2 linked regions of the Cupriavidus necator genome follow. The protein of the gene in region 1 interacts with the protein of each later gene in a pairwise test. Links are inferred from orthologs where the notes say so. Each region holds a gene or a part of one and is shown in the gene's direction. Other genes may lie near its edges.

The links. Proteins that work in one complex are often made in the same cells at the same time.
Region 2: the proteins of I6H87_RS04660 (region 1) and bioB interact in binary tests that used the Escherichia coli proteins (3 or more experiments, as listed by UniProt). The link is inferred for Cupriavidus necator from one-to-one orthologs.

Annotation. Positions count from the first base shown.
Region 1 is NZ_CP066018.1:1,009,319-1,014,268, forward strand. The notes cover bases 707-3,580. They hold I6H87_RS04660 (class II glutamine amidotransferase), read left to right. Parts: upstream 707-1,665; coding sequence 1,666-2,496; downstream 2,497-3,580. Other genes in these bases: I6H87_RS04655 (tartrate dehydrogenase), read right to left, coding at 707-1,527; I6H87_RS04665 (amino acid ABC transporter ATP-binding protein), read right to left, coding at 2,558-3,292; gltK (glutamate/aspartate ABC transporter permease GltK), read right to left, coding at 3,289-3,580. Also shown: I6H87_RS04650 (glycerate kinase type-2 family protein), read right to left, coding at 1-457; more of I6H87_RS04655, read right to left, coding at 454-706; more of gltK, read right to left, coding at 3,581-3,972; I6H87_RS04680 (glutamate/aspartate ABC transporter substrate-binding protein), read right to left, coding at 4,774-4,950.
Region 2 is NZ_CP066018.1:1,315,072-1,320,050, reverse strand. Bases 883-3,785 are described here. They hold bioB (biotin synthase BioB), read left to right. Parts: upstream 883-1,769; coding sequence 1,770-2,801; downstream 2,802-3,785. Other genes in these bases: I6H87_RS06135 (acetyl/propionyl/methylcrotonyl-CoA carboxylase subunit alpha), read left to right, coding at 2,866-3,785; bioD (dethiobiotin synthase), read left to right, coding at 1,013-1,750; bioF (8-amino-7-oxononanoate synthase), read left to right, coding at 883-1,016. Outside these bases: more of bioF, read left to right, coding at 1-882; more of I6H87_RS06135, read left to right, coding at 3,786-4,893. UniProt on the Escherichia coli protein: Catalyzes the conversion of dethiobiotin (DTB) to biotin by the insertion of a sulfur atom into dethiobiotin via a radical-based mechanism.

The DNA of each region.
Region 1 (4,950 bases):
GCAGCAGTTCCCGAGTGGCGGCCTTCAGGTCAGCCATCGGGATGCCTTCGGCCGGCAGCGACAGCAGGCTGGAGCCGCCGCCTGACACCAGCACCAGCAGCCGGTCCTGCGGCGTCAGCGACTGCACGCTGGCCAGGATATCGGCGGCGGCCTGCTCGCCGGCCTCGTCGGGCACCGGATGGCCGGCCTCGATCACGCGGATATGGTCGGTCGGCAGCCCGTGGGCGTAGCGCGTGACCACCAGCCCCTCCAGCGTGGCCTTGCCAGCGTAGGCACGCTCGACCGCCGCGGCCATCGACGCCGCGGCCTTGCCCGCGCCCACCACCAGCGTGCGGCCGCCCGCGTGCGGGGGTGGCAGGTGCTGCGCCACGATCTGCAGCGGATCGGCCGCCGCCACCGCCGCGTGGAAGCTGTCCAGCAGCAAGGCGCGGGGATCGCCCGCGACCGCCGCGCTCACAGCGCCTCCGCGATAGCCAGGCCCAGGTCGGCAGTGCCGGCCTTGCCGCCGATGTCGCGCGTCAGCGGCGCGTGTTCGGGGCCCGCGGCCAGCACCTTTTCGATCGCGCCCAGTACGGCGGCGCCGGCTGCTTCATGGCCCAGGTGCTCCAGCATCATGGCGCCGCACCAGATCTGGCCGATCGGGTTGGCCACGCCGCGCCCGGCAATATCCGGGGCCGAGCCGTGCACCGGCTCGAACAGGCTGGGAAAGGTGCGGTCGGGGTTGATATTGCCCGACGGCGCGATGCCGATGGTGCCGGTGCAAGCCGGGCCCAGGTCGGACAGGATGTCGCCGAACAGGTTGCTGGCCACCACAACGTCGAACCAGTCCGGATGCTGGACGAAATGCGCGGTCAGGATGTCGATGTGGTACTTGTCGACCTTGATGCCGGGGTAGCTGGCCGCCATCGCCTCGACGCGCTCGTCCCAGTACGGCATGGTGATCGAGATGCCATTGGACTTGGTCGCCGACGTCAGGTGCTTCTTCGGCCGCTTCTGTGCCAACTCGAAGGCAAACTTCAGGATGCGGTCGACGCCGGTGCGGCTCATCACGGTTTCCTGCACCACGATCTCGCGCTCGGTGCCCGGGAACATGCGCCCGCCGATGCTGGAGTATTCACCCTCGGTGTTCTCGCGCACCACATAAAAGTCGATATCGCCAGGCTGGCGGCCGGCCAGCGGGCTCCTGATGCCGGGCATCAGCCGCACCGGGCGCAGGTTCACGTACTGGTCGAACGAGCGCCGGAACTGCAGCAGCGAACCCCACAGCGAGACGTGGTCAGGCACGGCATCAGGCCAGCCCACCGCGCCGAAGTAGATGGCGTCGTACTTGACCAGCGTGTCGAACCAGTCGTCCGGCAGCATCTTGCCGTGGCGGGCGTAGTAGTCGCAGCTGGAAAAGTCGAAGTGGTCCCACTGGAAGTCGATGCCGAAGCGCCGCGCCGCGGCGTCCATCACGCGGATGCCCTCGGGCATGACTTCCGTGCCGATTCCGTCTCCGGGAATCACGGCGATCTTGTATTGGCGCATGGTTATTGGGGAGATACGTGCAGGATGGCCGGTCGCCGCGCGCGGCCGGCCGACGCTGCTTGGCAGCGGCCCGGGTGCGCGGGATAATGTCTGCATTCTATTGCAAAGCGGCAGCCCACTGCCGACCGGTGCCCCGATATGTGCCAGCTGCTAGGCATGAACTGCGCCACGCCGACCGACGTGACGTTCTCCTTCACCGGCTTTGCCGCGCGTGGTGGCCTGACCGACCATCACGCCGACGGCTTCGGTGTGGCCTTCTTCGAGGACAAGGCCTGCCGCCTGTTTATCGACAACCAGTCAGCCGGCACCTCGCCGGTGGCAGACCTGATCAAGCGCTACCCGATCAAGTCCAAGAACGTCATCTCGCATATCCGCAAGGCCACGCAGGGCACCGTGCTGCTGGAGAACTGCCACCCCTTCATGCGCGAGCTGTGGGGCCGCCACTGGATCTTTGCCCATAACGGCGACCTGAAGGGCTTCACCCCGTTCCTGTCCGGCGTCTACCAGCCAGTGGGCGATACCGACAGCGAACTGGCCTTCTGCACGCTGATGCAGGGCCTGCGCAAGCGCTTCCCGGGTTCGCAGCCGCCGCTGAACGAGCTGTGCCATGCGCTGGCCGACATCACCCGCGAGATCACGCTGCATGGCGTGTTCAACTACCTGCTGTGCAACGGCCAGGCCCAGTTCGCGCACTGCTCCACGCACCTGTACTACATCGTGCGGCAGTGGCCGTTCTCGACCGCGCACCTGATCGACGCCGACCTGTCGATCGACTTCGCCCAGGTCACCACACCGGACGACCGCGTGGCGGTGATCGCCACCCAGCCGCTGACCGACAACGAGACCTGGACCCGCTTCGCCCCGGGCGAGCTGATCATGTTCGAGGACGGGCACCCGACCATGACGCTGACGGTGCCGATCCCGCCTGAAGTGCAGGCGAAGAACGCGGCCAACACGGCCTGCACCTGAGCCATCGGGAACGAAAAAAGGGACGCCGAGGCGTCCCTTTCTGCTTGCCCTGCCAGGCCGGTCAATGATGCAGGATCTTCGACAGGAACTGCCTGGCGCGCTCGGAGCGGTGTTCGATATTGCCGAAGAACTCCTCCTTCTCGCAGTCCTCGACGATCTTGCCCTGGTCCATGAAGATCACGCGGTTGGCCACCTTGCGCGCGAAGCCCATTTCGTGGGTCACGCACATCATGGTCATGCCTTCCTGCGCCAGCTGCACCATCACGTCCAGCACTTCGTTGACCATCTCCGGGTCCAGCGCCGAAGTCGGCTCGTCGAACAGCATGCAGATCGGGTCCATCGACAGCGCACGGGCGATCGCCACGCGCTGCTGCTGGCCGCCCGACAGCTGGCCGGGGTACTTCTCCGCCTGGCTCTTCAGGCCCACGCGGTCCAGGTACTTCAGGCCCTTGGCCATCGCCTCGTCCTTGGAGCGGCCGAGCACCTTCATCTGCGCGATGGTCAGGTTCTCGGTGATCGACAGGTGCGGGAACAGCTCGAAGTTCTGGAACACCATGCCCACGCGCGAGCGCAGCTTGGGCAGGTTGGTCTTGGGATTGCCCACCGAGGTGCCGTCGACCAGGATATCGCCCTTCTGGAACGGCTCAAGCGCGTTGACGGTCTTGATCAGCGTGGACTTTCCCGACCCGGACGGGCCGCATACCACCACCACTTCACCCTTGGCGACCTTGGTGGTGCAGTCGGTCAGCACCTGGAAGGCGCCGTACCACTTGGAGACATTGTTGATTTCGATCATACAGCCACCTTTTTCTGGTAACGCTTGACCAGCAGCGAAGCGGAGAAGCAGATAACGAAGTACACCACGCCGGCGAACAGCAGCATCTCGACGATGCGGCCGTCACGTTCGCCGATGCCGTAGGCCTGGCCGAAGAAGTCGGCCAGCGCGCTGACGTAGACCAGCGACGTATCCTGGAACAGGATGATGCCCTGGGTCAGCAGCAGCGGCACCATGTTGCGGAACGCCTGCGGCAGGATCACCAGCCGCATCGACTGGCCATAGGTCATGCCCAGCGCCTGCGCCGCGAACATCTGCCCGCGCGACACGCTCTGGATGCCCGCGCGGATGATTTCCGAGTAGTACGCGGCCTCGAACAGCGCAAAGGCCACCAGCGCGGACGTCATGCGCAGGTCGGTCGCCGGCGACAGGTTGAACAGGTTCTGCAGCACCTGCGGAATGATCAGGAAGAACCACAACAGCACCATCACCAGCGGGATGGAGCGGAAGATGGTCACGTACCCCTGCGCAAACCAGTTCAGCAGCCTGAACGACGACAGCCGCATCATCGCCAGGATGGTGCCCCAGACGATGCCCACCACCACCGCGGTGACGGTGATCTTGAGCGAGACCATCATGCCCTCGCCCAGGACCTCGAGCGTGGCAGGGGTGATGGAAGTGAAATCGAAGGAATAAGCCATGGCGCCCCCTTACTTGCCGCCGATAAAGCCGGGCACGCGCGTGCGGGCTTCCACCCAGCGCATGATCAGCATCACCGTCACGTTGATCAGCGCGTACATCAGCGTGACCGCGATGAACGATTCATACGGGCGCGCGGTGTAGTCCACCAGTTGCCGGCCCTGCGCCGCCAGTTCCAGCAGGCCGATGGTCGAAGCCACCGCCGAATTCTTGAAGATGTTCAGGAATTCGGAAGTCAGCGGCGGCACGATCACGCGGAACGCCATCGGCAGCAGCACGTGGCGGTACGTCTGCGGCAGCGTGAAGCCCATCGCCAGGCCGGCATTCTTCTGCCCGCGCGCCAGCGAGTTGATGCCCGAGCGCACCTGCTCGCAGACCCGCGCGGCGGTGAAGGTGCCCAGGCACAGCATGGCGGCCAGGAACTGCTGCGCGAACGGGTTCATCTGCTTGATCGCCTCGCCACCGGGCAGCAGCTCGGGCGCGACGAAATACCAGATGAACAGCTGCACCAGCAGCGGGATGTTGCGGAAGATTTCCACATAGGTGGCGGCGATGCCCGCCAGCCACTTGTTGGGCACGGTGCGCAGCACGCCGAGCACCGAACCGATGACCAGGGCGATGACCCAGGACGAGAGTCCCAGGGCGAGCGTTACCTTCAGGCCCGAGATCATCTAGTCCAGGTAGGTCTCGTTCTGGGCGGCCTGTTCGAGGAAAACTGCCCAATGCCAGTTGTAGTTCATGTTGCGTCCTCAAAAAGAAACGGAAGGACATGCCTTCCGTTTCACACTGCTGTCAACGGCAGGTCAGTCCAGCGCCTTGTCGTTCGGCGTCTTGAACAACGCCTTCATGTCTTCGGACAGCGGGAAGTCCAGGTTGAGGCCCTTCGGCGGCACCGGCGTCATGAACCACTTGGTGTACAGGGTGTTGATCGAACCGTCCTTCATCATGCCGGAGATCACGGTATCGGACAGCTTCTTGAA
Region 2 (4,979 bases), 310 kb from region 1 along the record:
TGGAAGGCGCGCAGCGCTATGGTGCGGGCAGCGGTGCCTCGCACCTGGTCAGCGGGCATTCGCTGGCGCACACCCAGCTGGAAGCGGAACTGGCGCGCTGGCTCGCCCCGCATATCCCGCATGCGTGCACGCTGTATTTCTGCACCGGCTACATGGCCAACATGGCGGTGCTGACCGCGCTGGGCACCGCGGGCGCCACGCTGTTCTGCGAGTCGCTCAACCATGCCTCGCTGATCGATGGGGCGCGGCTCGCGCGCGCCGACGTGCAGCGCTACCCGCATTGCGACACCGCCGCGCTGGAAGCGCTGCTGGCGGCCAGCACCAGCGAGCGCAAGCTGATCGTGACCGACAGCGTGTTCAGCATGGACGGCAATGTCGCGCCGCTGCGCAAGCTGCTGGAACTGGCCGAGCGCCATGACGCCTGGATCATTGTCGATGACGCCCACGGCTTCGGCGTGCTGGGCGAGCAGGGCCACGGCGTGCTGGAAGCGCTGGGGCTGTCGTCCGAGCGGCTGATCTATATCGGCACGCTCGGCAAGGCCGCCGGCGTGGCGGGCGCCTTCGTCGCCGCGCACGAGACCATCATCGAACACCTGGTCAACACCGCGCGGCCGTATATCTACACCACGGCCGCGCCGCCGGCAGTCGCGCATGCGCTGCTGGCCAGCCTGGCGATCATCGAAGGAGAGGAGGGCACGCAACGCCGCGCGCAACTGACGCGCTGCATCGGCATGCTGCGCGAGGGGCTGGCCCAGCTGGCTGCCATCGCGGGCTGGACGCTGGGCGACAGCGAGACCGCGATCCAGCCGCTGATCGTCGGCGACAACGGCGCCGCGCTGGCGCTGTCGGCCACGCTGGAGGCGGATGGCATCCGCGTCGGCGCGATCCGGCCGCCGACCGTGCCGGAAGGGACCGCGCGGCTGCGCATCACGCTGTCGGCCGCGCACACCGAAGACGATGTGCGGCGCCTGCTGGATGCCCTGAGCGCCGCCGTGGCGCAGCGGGAGGTCGCATGAGCACGCGTGCGCCTTTCGCCTGCTTTGTCACCGGCACCGATACCGGCATCGGCAAAACCCACGCCAGCGCCACGCTGCTGCATGCGCTCCATGCCGCCGGCTACCGCACCGCGGGCATGAAGCCCGTGGCCAGCGGCAGTGAGTGGCGCGACGGCCATTGGCACAACGACGACGTGGCGCAGCTGCGCGCCGCCAGCTCGGTGGCGGTGCCGCTGGGCCAGACCTGCCCGTTCCTGCTGCGCACCCCGTGCTCGCCGCACCTGGCCGCCGCGCACGAGGGCGTGCGCATCACGCGCGCGCCGGTCCGTGCCGCCTTCGACGCGCTGCGCCGGCAGGCCGATGCGGTGGTGGTAGAGGGCGTGGGCGGCTTCAATGTGCCGCTCGACGCAGGCGCGGTGCGCTGGAACACCGCCGACCTGGCGGTGATGCTGGCGGTCCCGGTAGTGATGGTGGTCGGCATCCGGCTCGGCTGCCTGAACCACGCCGTGCTGACCGCCGAAGCCATCCGCGCGCGCGGCCTGCCGCTGGCGGGCTGGATCGCCAACCGGGTCGACCCGGACATGCTGCTGGCCGACGAGAACATCGCCACGCTGCACGCGTCGCTGGACGCGCCTTGCCTCGGTGAATTGCCCTGGCAACTGGCGCCCGCCGCTGCCGCTGGCCGGCTCGACCTTGCGCCGCTGTTCGCCGCCGCTACCCAATACCAAGCCGAGGCCGCCGGCCTTGCTGCCTGAACCAGAATTCGCATCGATCATGACTCAAGCTCACACCGCTACCACCGTTACTACCGTTTCCGTCGATTCCCTGCGCCAGAGCGCGCGCTCGCACGCACTGCCCGATGACGCCGCGTGGCGCGTCGATGACGTTGCCGCGCTGTTCGCGCTGCCGTTCAACGACCTGCTGTTCCGCGCCCAGCAAGTGCACCGCGAGCACTTCGACGCCAATACCGTGCAGCTGTCCACGCTGCTGTCGATCAAGACCGGCGGCTGCGAAGAGGATTGCGGCTACTGCCCGCAGAGCGCGCACCACGATGCCGGCGTGAAGGCCGAAAAGCTGATGGCGCTGGACGAAGTCCTGGACGCCGCGCGCGCGGCCAAGGCCAATGGCGCCACCCGCTTCTGCATGGGCGCCGCCTGGCGCAGCCCCAAGGACCGCCACCTGGAGCCGGTGATGGACATGGTGCGCGAAGTCAAGGCCATGGGCCTGGAGACCTGCGTCACGCTGGGCATGCTCAAGGCCGAGCAGGCCCAGCAGCTCAAGGAGGCGGGGCTGGACTACTACAACCACAATCTGGATACCTCGCCTGAGTTCTACGGCAAGATCATCACCACGCGCACCTACCAGGACCGGCTCGACACCATCGGCCATGTGCGCGACGCCGGCATCAATGTCTGCTGCGGCGGCATCGTCGGCATGGGCGAGGCGCGCGAAGCGCGCGCCGGCCTGATCGCGCAGCTGGCCAATATGGACCCGTATCCGGAGTCGGTGCCCATCAACAACCTGGTCCAGGTCGAAGGCACGCCACTGGCGGGCACCGAGGCGCTGGACCCGTTCGAGTTCGTCCGCACCATTGCCGTGGCACGCATCACCATGCCGCGCGCCATGGTGCGCCTGTCCGCCGGCCGCGAGGCCATGGACGAAGCGTTGCAGGCGCTGTGCTTCATGGCCGGCGCCAATTCCATTTTTTACGGCGAAAAGCTGCTGACCACCGGCAACCCGCAGGCCGACCGCGATCGCGCCCTGCTGGCCCGCCTCGACATCCGCGCAGAGGGCTACGCGGGATGACGAGGTAAGGAAGCCCACCGGTAATCAGCTGGCTCGCCGTCCTGTCGAAAAACTAGGAGGAGCCATGTTCAGCAAGATCCTGATCGCCAACCGCGGTGAAATCGCCTGCCGCGTGGCCGCCACCTGCCGCCGGCTCGGCATCCGCACCGTCGCGGTGTACTCGGATGCCGACGCCGACGCGCGCCACGTCGCCTTCTGCGACGAGGCCGTGCATATCGGCGGCGCGGCCGCGCGCGACAGCTACCTGCGCGCGGACCACATCATCGAGATGGCGAAGGAGGCCGGCGCCCAGGCCATCCACCCGGGCTACGGCTTCCTGTCCGAGAACGAAGCCTTTGCCGAGGCCTGCGCCGCGGCGGGGCTGGTCTTCATCGGCCCGCCGGCGTCCGCCATCCACGCGATGGGCAGCAAGAGCGCGGCCAAGCAATTGATGGAGAAGGCCGCGGTGCCGCTGGTGCCCGGCTACCACGGCGAGGACCAGGGTCCGGCGCTGCTGCGCCGCGAGGCCGACCGCATCGGCTACCCGGTGCTGCTCAAGGCCAGCGCAGGCGGCGGCGGCAAGGGCATGCGCGTGGTCGAGTCGGGCGACGCCTTCGAGGCCGCGCTGGCCTCGGTCAAGCGCGAGGCCAGCGCCAGCTTTGGCGATGACAAGGTACTGGTGGAGAAGTACCTGACGCGCCCGCGCCATATCGAGATCCAGGTGTTTGCCGATACCCATGGCAACTGCGTCTACCTGTTCGAGCGCGACTGCTCGGTGCAGCGCCGCCACCAGAAGGTGCTGGAAGAAGCCCCCGCGCCAGGCATGACCGAGGCGCGTCGCCGCGCCATGGGCGAAGCGGCGGTGGCCGCGGCCAAGGCGGTCGGCTATGTCGGCGCCGGCACGGTGGAGTTCATCGCCAACCAGGACGGTTCGTTCTACTTCATGGAGATGAACACGCGCCTGCAGGTGGAGCACCCTGTTACCGAGATGATCACCGGGCAGGACCTGGTCGAATGGCAGCTGCGCGTCGCCGCCGGCGAAGCGCTGCCGCTCACGCAGGACCAGCTGCGCATCGACGGCCACGCCCTGGAAGCACGCATCTACGCCGAGAACCCCGACAAGCAGTTCCTGCCATCAACCGGCACGCTGCGCTTCCTGCGCACGCCGCCGGCGGTGCAGTTCATGCGCGGTGAGGATGTGCACGGCCCGGCCGGCATCCGCATCGACGCCGGCGTGCGCGAAGGCGACACCATCAGCCCGTTCTACGACCCGATGATCGCCAAGCTGATCGTCTGGGGCAAGGACCGCGACGAGGCGCTGGCGCGCATGCGCCAGGCGCTGGCGTCGTATCACGTGGTGGGGTTGTCGACCAACGTGGCCTTCCTGCAGCGGCTGGTGTCGTCCCAGGCGTTCCGCACGGCGGACCTCGACACCGGCCTGATCGAGCGCAACGAGAAGGTCTTGTTCCCGCCGCCGGCGCCGGTCGGCCTGGAAGTCATCGCGCTGGCGGTGGCGGCGCTGTTCGACCGCGAGGCCCGCGAGCGTCGCATCGACGCCGCCGACCAGCATTCGCCGTGGACCCATGGCGGCGCGTGGCGGCTGAACGGCGGCGTGTCGCGCACGCTGCGCTTCGGCTATGGCGAGCAGGTGCTGGAGGTGACGCTGAGCACCAATGAGCGCGGCAGCACGCTGATCTATGCGGACCAGGCGGCGCCCTTTGCCTGCACCTGCCAGGCCGACGATATCCGCATCAACCTCGGCACCCGGCGCGCGCACGGGCAGGTGCATGCGGATGGCGAGACCTTCCACGTCTTCTATGCCGGACGGCATGTGAGCCTGGCCTGGCTCGATCCGTTGGCCCATGCCGGCGAGACCGAAAGCGAAGGCGGCAAGCTCACTGCGCCGATGCCCGGGAAGGTCATTGCCGTGATGGTCGAGGCTGGCAGCACCGTCACGCGCGGCACGCCGTTGCTGGTGATGGAGGCCATGAAGATGGAGCACACCATCAGCGCACCGGTGGACGGGGTGGTGAGTGAGGTGCTTTACCGGGTCGGGGAGCAGGTTGTGGAGGGGGCGCAGCTTCTGGCGTTCGAGGGGAAGTCGGGGGCTTGATGCCGACAGGGGCAGGGGCGCGGTCACCGTTGCCCCAACCAACCCCACGTCCGTTCCTCTGCCAAAATACGTCTTTAACCCCACCA